DNA from 2 places in the Acidovorax sp. FG48 genome. Region 2 is predicted to be linked to the other one. Evidence: predicted binding sites of a transcription regulator. Region 2 holds the regulator's gene; the other holds the start of a gene.
What was found. The regulator NrdR, encoded in region 2, represses ribonucleotide reductase genes. The targets are predictions, from matches to a motif close to CACNANATNTNGTG.

Region 1: a site for NrdR is predicted at 1,838-1,851, ahead of ACODSU_RS22375 (ribonucleoside-diphosphate reductase subunit alpha). Genes of this name have one in related genera too.

Annotation. Positions count from the first base shown of each region.
Region 1 covers NZ_JBMDJH010000023.1:61,983-65,366, forward strand. Annotated here, with positions in the region: gene ACODSU_RS22365 (sigma-54-dependent transcriptional regulator) at 1-954, shown strand, start outside; gene ampD (1,6-anhydro-N-acetylmuramyl-L-alanine amidase AmpD) at 938-1,567, shown strand; gene ACODSU_RS22375 (ribonucleoside-diphosphate reductase subunit alpha) at 1,944-3,384, shown strand, end outside.
Region 2 covers NZ_JBMDJH010000031.1:5,461-8,844, forward strand. Annotated here, with positions in the region: gene glyA (serine hydroxymethyltransferase) at 1-1,054, shown strand, start outside; gene nrdR (transcriptional regulator NrdR) at 1,076-1,525, shown strand; gene ACODSU_RS24180 (DMT family transporter) at 1,769-2,671, shown strand; gene ACODSU_RS24185 (bifunctional metallophosphatase/5'-nucleotidase) at 2,719-3,384, opposite strand, start outside.

The sequences.
Region 1 (3,384 bases), on a different contig from region 2:
TTGGTGGCCCAGGCCTTGCACGCCAGCAGCCAGCGCGCGGATGGCCCCCTGGTCGCCGTGAACTGCGGAGCCATCCCTGAAAACCTGCTGGAAGCCGAATTCTTTGGTGCCCGCAAGGGCTCCTACACCGGGGCTTCGCAAGACCGTGATGGGTACTTTCAGGCCGCACGCGGGGGCACCCTGTTCCTCGACGAAATCGGTGACCTGCCGCTGGCGATGCAATCCAAGTTGCTGCGCGCCATCCAGGAGCGCAGCGTGCGGCCGCTGGGCTCCACCCAAGAAGAAACCGTGGACGTGCGCATCGTCAGCGCCACCCACCGCGACCTGGCGGCCGATGTCCAGGCCGGCCGGTTCCGCCAGGATCTGTACTACCGGCTCAATGTGATCGAGATCGTCATCCCGCCGCTGCGCGAACGTCGGGAGGATTTGCCCGCACTGTGTGCAGCACTGCTCACCCGCATTGCCAACGAATCCGGCATGCCGGTACCCCAGCTCACCGACCGCGCACTGAACGCCATCGCCGCCCACCCGCTGACCGGAAACGTCCGCGAGCTGGAAAACCTGCTGCACCGTGCAGTCGCGTTGAGCGATGGGGACGAGTTGCAGGTGGATGCACCCAGCGGCGCGGCAGAGGTGCAGATGGCGCGCCCTACGCCGTCCGCATTGGCCAGTGCGGCAGAGGTTCCGGTTGGCGGCACCTCCGTCCCGTCCGATGCCGCTCCAACCCAGCAGCCCTTGGCCAGCGGATGCACCGTGCCCCTCCCCAGCGACCTGCAGGCCTGGCTGGATCAGCAGGAGCGCGAGATCCTGATCCGCGCGCTCAAAGAATCCGGATTCAACCGCACGGCCACGGCGGCACGCCTGGGCATCAGCCTGCGCCAGATTCGCTACCGCATTGCCCGGCTGAACATCGCGGTACCCAACGACCAGGACCCGCATGACGACCAGGGCTGACAGCGCCCCGGCAGCAGCCCCCACGCGCTGGGACGGCGGATGGCACCTGGCAGCCCAACGGCTGGCATCGCCGAACTACGGACCACGCCCCGTGCAGACCTCGGGGGTGGACCTGATCGTAGTGCATTCCATCAGCCTGCCCCCGGGTGAATACGGCGGCGGCGCCGTGCAACAGCTGTTCACCAACACTTTGGACTGGGACGCGCACCCTTACTACCAGGGCATTCGCGGACTGCAGGTGTCCGCCCATTTTTTCATCGAGCGCACCGGTGCACTGTGGCAGTTTGTGGATTGCGACCAGCGAGCCTGGCATGCGGGGCAATCGTTCTACCGAGGCAGGAGCCAGTGCAACGACGATTCCATCGGCATTGAACTGGAGGGCCTGGAGGGCCTCACCTTCGAGTCCGCCCAATACGAGACACTGGCCCGGGTCTGCCAGGACATTGCGCAGCGTTACCCCATCGAGCATATCGCGGGGCATGAACACATCGCCCCGGGGCGTAAGCTTGACCCCGGCCCGGGCTTTGACTGGTCCAGGCTGCAACAGGCCCTGGGCTGGCCAGCGCAGCGATTCCCGCAAGGCACACAGACGGGCCCGCAGCAGCTTCGCTGACGCCGCGCTTTCACTGTCGCACGGGCGCATCAAGGCAATTTTTTCTTTGTGCGTTCGCACATATTTTTGCAGCCAAGCACTGCGCGGCCTGGCGCAGGAAATCCGCCGCCAAGGTACGCCACTACAAGGTTTTGCATCGCCCACATCGCGTTTACAAGGGTTCGCCGCAGGTGCCGATTGCCAAGGCAACGGGGTTGGGAACATGCTGTTTCGGTTTTGGGGACTCATTCCGGCGGTACACTACCGGTAGTGTCTTGAACCGCCTCGACACACCATATATAGTGTGCGCCAGACTGAAGTCCGGTGCAGCACCCACACCCTGCGGCGGCGCTCCAGGCCGCACGCCACCCCAGACAGCCCACAGAAGAGGACACCCATGCAAGCTGCTTTGAACACGCCTTCCCCATCGCCCACCGCCTCTGCGGATACCGCCACACACGCTGCAGCGGCCGCAGCTTCCGGGCACCCGCTCACGCATTACCAGATCATTCGCCGCAACGGCGCGGTGGTGCCGTTCGAGCCCCAGAAAATTGCAGTGGCGATGATGAAGGCGTTTCTGGCAGTGCACGGCACGCAGGGCGCCGCCTCTGCCAGCGTACGCGAGGTGGTAGATACGCTCACCCAGAACGTGGTCCGCGCCCTGATGCGCTCGCGCCCGGGCGGCGGCACCTTCCATATTGAAGATGTGCAGGACCAGGTCGAGCTGGGCCTGATGCGCGGCGAGCACCACGAAGTCGCCCGCGCTTACGTGCTGTACCGCGAGCGCCGCACGCAGGAGCGCGCCCACCACCAGGAACAGCTCGCTCCCGCCACCCCGGTGATGCACGTGATCGACAACGGCCAACGTGTGCAGCTGGACATCCTGCGCCTGCACGCGTTGATCGAGTCGGCCTGCGCCAATCTGGGCGCCGACATCAAGGCTGCCCCTATCGTCGCCGAGACCATGCGCAACCTGTATGACGGCGTTCCCATGGACGAGGTCTACAAGGCATCCATTCTGGCCGCCCGCACCCTGATCGAAAAAGATCCCGACTACACCTACGCCACGGCCCGCTTGCTGCTGCATACCATCGTGCGTGAGGTGCTGGGGCGTGACGTGACCCAAAGCGACATGGGCCAGGCCTACAAGGACTATTTCCCCTCCTTCATCCAGAAGGGGGTGGACAACGAGCTGCTGGATGAGCGCCTGCTCAAGCAATACGATCTGAACCGCCTGGGCGCTGCGCTCAAGGCCGAGCGCGACCTGCAGTTCGATTACCTCGGCCTGCAGACGCTGTACGACCGCTACTTCCTGCACGTCAAGAAGACCCGCATCGAGCTGCCCCAGGCCTTCTTCATGCGCGTGGCCATGGGCCTGGCGCTGAACGAAACCGACCGCGAGGCGCGGGCCATCGAGTTCTACGAAGTGCTGTCCAGCTTCGACTTCATGTCCAGCACGCCCACGCTGTTCAACAGCGGCACGCTGCGCTCGCAGCTGTCGAGCTGCTACCTGACCACCGTGCCGGACGACCTGGATGGCATCTACGAGTCCATCAAGGAAAACGCCCTGCTGTCCAAGTTTGCAGGCGGCCTGGGCAACGACTGGACGCGCGTGCGCGCCCTGGGCAGCCACATCAAGGGCACGAACGGCGAATCGCAAGGCGTGGTGCCCTTCCTCAAGGTCGTGAACGATACGGCCGTGGCCGTGAACCAGGGCGGCAAGCGCAAGGGCGCCGTCTGCACGTACCTGGAAACCTGGCACCTGGACATCGAAGAGTTCCTGGAACTGCGCAAGAACACTGGCGACGACCGCCGGCGCACGCACGACATGAACACGG
Region 2 (3,384 bases):
CTACGGTGGCTGCGAGCATGTGGACGTGGCTGAGCAGCTGGCCATCGACCGCGTGAAGAAGATCTTCGGCGCCGATGCTGCCAACGTGCAGCCCCACTGCGGCGCTTCGGCCAACGAAGCCGTGTTCCTGGCCTTCCTCAAGCCCGGTGACACCATCATGGGCATGAGCCTGGCCGAAGGCGGTCACCTGACCCACGGCATGCCGCTGAACATGTCGGGCAAATGGTTCAATGTGGTCAGCTACGGTCTGGACAAGAACGAAGCCATCGACTACGACGCGATGGAAGCCAAGGCCCGCGAACACAAGCCCAAGCTGATCGTGGCCGGTGCCTCTGCTTACAGCCTGCACATCGACTTTGCCCGCTTTGCCAAGGTCGCCAAGGAAATTGGCGCGATCTTCATGGTGGACATGGCCCACTACGCCGGCCTGATCGCTGCGGGCGTGTACCCCAACCCCGTGCCCCACGCTGACGTGGTGACATCGACCACCCACAAGAGCCTGCGCGGCCCCCGTGGCGGCATCATCCTGATGAAGGCAGAACACGAGAAAGCCATCAACAGCGCCATCTTCCCCGGCCTGCAAGGCGGCCCGCTGATGCACGTGATCGCAGCCAAGGCCGTGGCCTTCAAGGAAGCGATGCAGCCCGAGTTCAAGGCCTACCAAGAGCAAGTGGCCAAGAACGCCAAGGTGGTGGCCGAGACGCTGACCGCACGCGGCCTGCGCATCGTGTCCGGCGGCACCCAAAGCCACGTGATGCTGGTGGACCTGCGCGCCAAGGGCATCACCGGCAAGGAAGCCGAGGCCGTGCTGGGCGCCGCCCACATGACCATCAACAAGAACGCCATCCCCAACGACCCCGAAAAGCCGATGGTGACCAGCGGCGTGCGCATTGGCACCCCCGCCATGACTACGCGCGGCTTCAAGGAAGAAGAAGCCCGCATCACGGCCAACCTGATCGCCGACGTGCTGGACAACCCTCGCGACGAAGCCAACATCGCCGCCGTGCGCGCCAAGGTCAACGCCCTGACCGCACGTTTCCCGGTCTACCGCTAAGCAAGCCGGTTCTCAGCGCCCATGAAGTGCCCCTTCTGCAGCCACCTCGAAACGCAAGTCGTTGAAACGCGGGTGTCTGAGGATGGGGTCTTCATCCGCCGCCGCCGCCAGTGCGGCGCGTGCGACAAGCGCTTCACCACCTACGAGCGGCCGGAAGTGAACTTCCCGGCCATCGTCAAGAAGGACGGCCGGCGCATTGAATACGACCGCAGCAAGCTGCTGGGCTCGTTCAACCTGGCATTGCGCAAGCGGCCCGTGAGCACCGACCAGATCGACAGCGCCATCGAACGCATCGAAGAAAAGCTGCTCAACCTGGGTCAGCGTGAAGTGATCTCCAGCCGCATTGGCGAGCTGGTGATGCGCGAACTCAAGAAGCTCGACAAGGTGGCCTACATCCGCTTTGCCAGTGTGTACCGCAGCTTTGAAGACATCGACGACTTCCGTGCCATGGTCGATGAAGTGCGCAAGTAGCACGCGCATGTTGGACCAGCCCTCGCGGTGACGCCTGCCGTTTCCCGTCCCGAGCCCCACGCGGCTACCTGGTCTGTGCGATGCGGTTCTGCAGCCACCGGCCCGCTGTGCATGTCGCGCAAGCTACTTTGCAACCGCTATTAATTTGATAGCTATCACGGCATGATGCACTAGCGCTTCAGGCGGTTTTTTCGTCAAAACGGCTTCATAACTCCCCTGCAAGCACCACGAAGGTGCCTGACAATGCGCGCGGTGAAAACCCGCCATTTCCTGCAGCTGGTGCTGCTGTCTTCCCTGTGGGGCGCTTCCTTTCTTTTCATTCGCGTCGCCAGTCCGGTGCTGGGCCCCAATGTGATGGCCGCGCTGCGCATTGGCCTGGCCACGCTCACGCTGATGGGCATCATGCGCTGGGCGGGTGAGCCCTGGCCCTGGCGCCATTGGCGAGAGCTGCTGGGGCTGGGCACGCTGACGGTGGCAGCGCCTTTTCTGCTGTACGCCTGGGCGGCCCTGCACCTGCCAGCGGGCTACAGCTCGCTGCTCAACACCATGGCCGTGCCGTTTGGGGTGATTGCCGCCGCATGGATGAAGGAGGACACGCTGAGCGCACGCAAATGGGCAGGCTGCCTCTGCGGCTTTGCGGGGGTGGCGCTGATCGTGCAGCTGGGGCCCGTGGAACCCACGCCCGCGCTGCTGACTGCTGCTGCAGCCTGCGTGACGGCTTCGGCTTGCTACGGGATCTCCACCACCTGGATGAAGCGTGCGACACAGCGCATGTCACCGCTGTCCATAGCAGCAGGCATCCACGCCGCAGCGCTGGTGCTGTTGCTACCGGGCGCTGCATGGACCCTGCCCGCCGCACACTTCACCCCAGGGGCACTGGCCGCAGTGGCCGTGATGGGGGTGGTGACCTCGGGGCTGGCCTATTGGCTCAACCTGCGGGTATTGACACAGGTATCCCCGGTAGCCGCCATGAGTTCGGCTTTCATGATCCCGCTGTTTGGTGTGGCCTGGGGCCATATCTTTCTGGGTGAGGCCCTGGGGCCGGGCATGCTCTGGGGCGGCGCGCTGGTGCTGGTGGCGACCGGGCTGGTCACCGGCTTCAACCCGCTGCAATGGCTGGGCGCGCTGCGCCGCACAGCCGACTAAGCGGCGGACTCCCCCACCCAGCAAGCACCCAACGCCTTTGGTGCTCCTCAGCGCGCGGCAGGCGCAACGCGGGTGATGCGGTGGGTAGCGGGTGGTGCCACCGGGCTCTGCAGCCGGAAGTACGCCTCGAGCGCATCCAGGTCCAGCTCGCCCACGCGCCGGTCCTGGCCCTGCGTCAGCACCGTGAAGTTGTCACCTCCGCTGTCCAGAAAGCTGCTCATCACCACACGCACTGACTGCGTATCGGTCACCGGCGCACCGTTCAGCACCATGTGGCTGATGCGCGCACCGGCGGGCTGGCTCAGGTCGTAGCGGTAGCTGAAGCCGCTGGACACCGACAGCACCCGGGGCCGCTGCACCGTGTTGCCGCCGCTGGCGAACTGCTGCTCCAGCACGGCGCGGATCTGCGCACCCGTGAAGGTCTTGATCACCAGCTGGTTGCCAAAAGGTTGTACGGCATACAGCTGGCCGTAACGCACCAGCCCTTGTTCATCCGGCACCAGGTCCGCACGCAGGCCGCCCGGGTTCATGAACGACAACTGCGCGCCACCATCTTCGGGCGCCCGCGTGGCCAGCAGCTGTGCGTCTGCCACCAAATTACCCAATACGCTCTCCAAAGCCGCATTGGGCTGGCGGCGCATGGCCCCCTGGGCCTGGCCCACCGGGCGCTGGGCCAGCGGAATGGCGGCGGCGCGGTAGGTATCGATGATCTT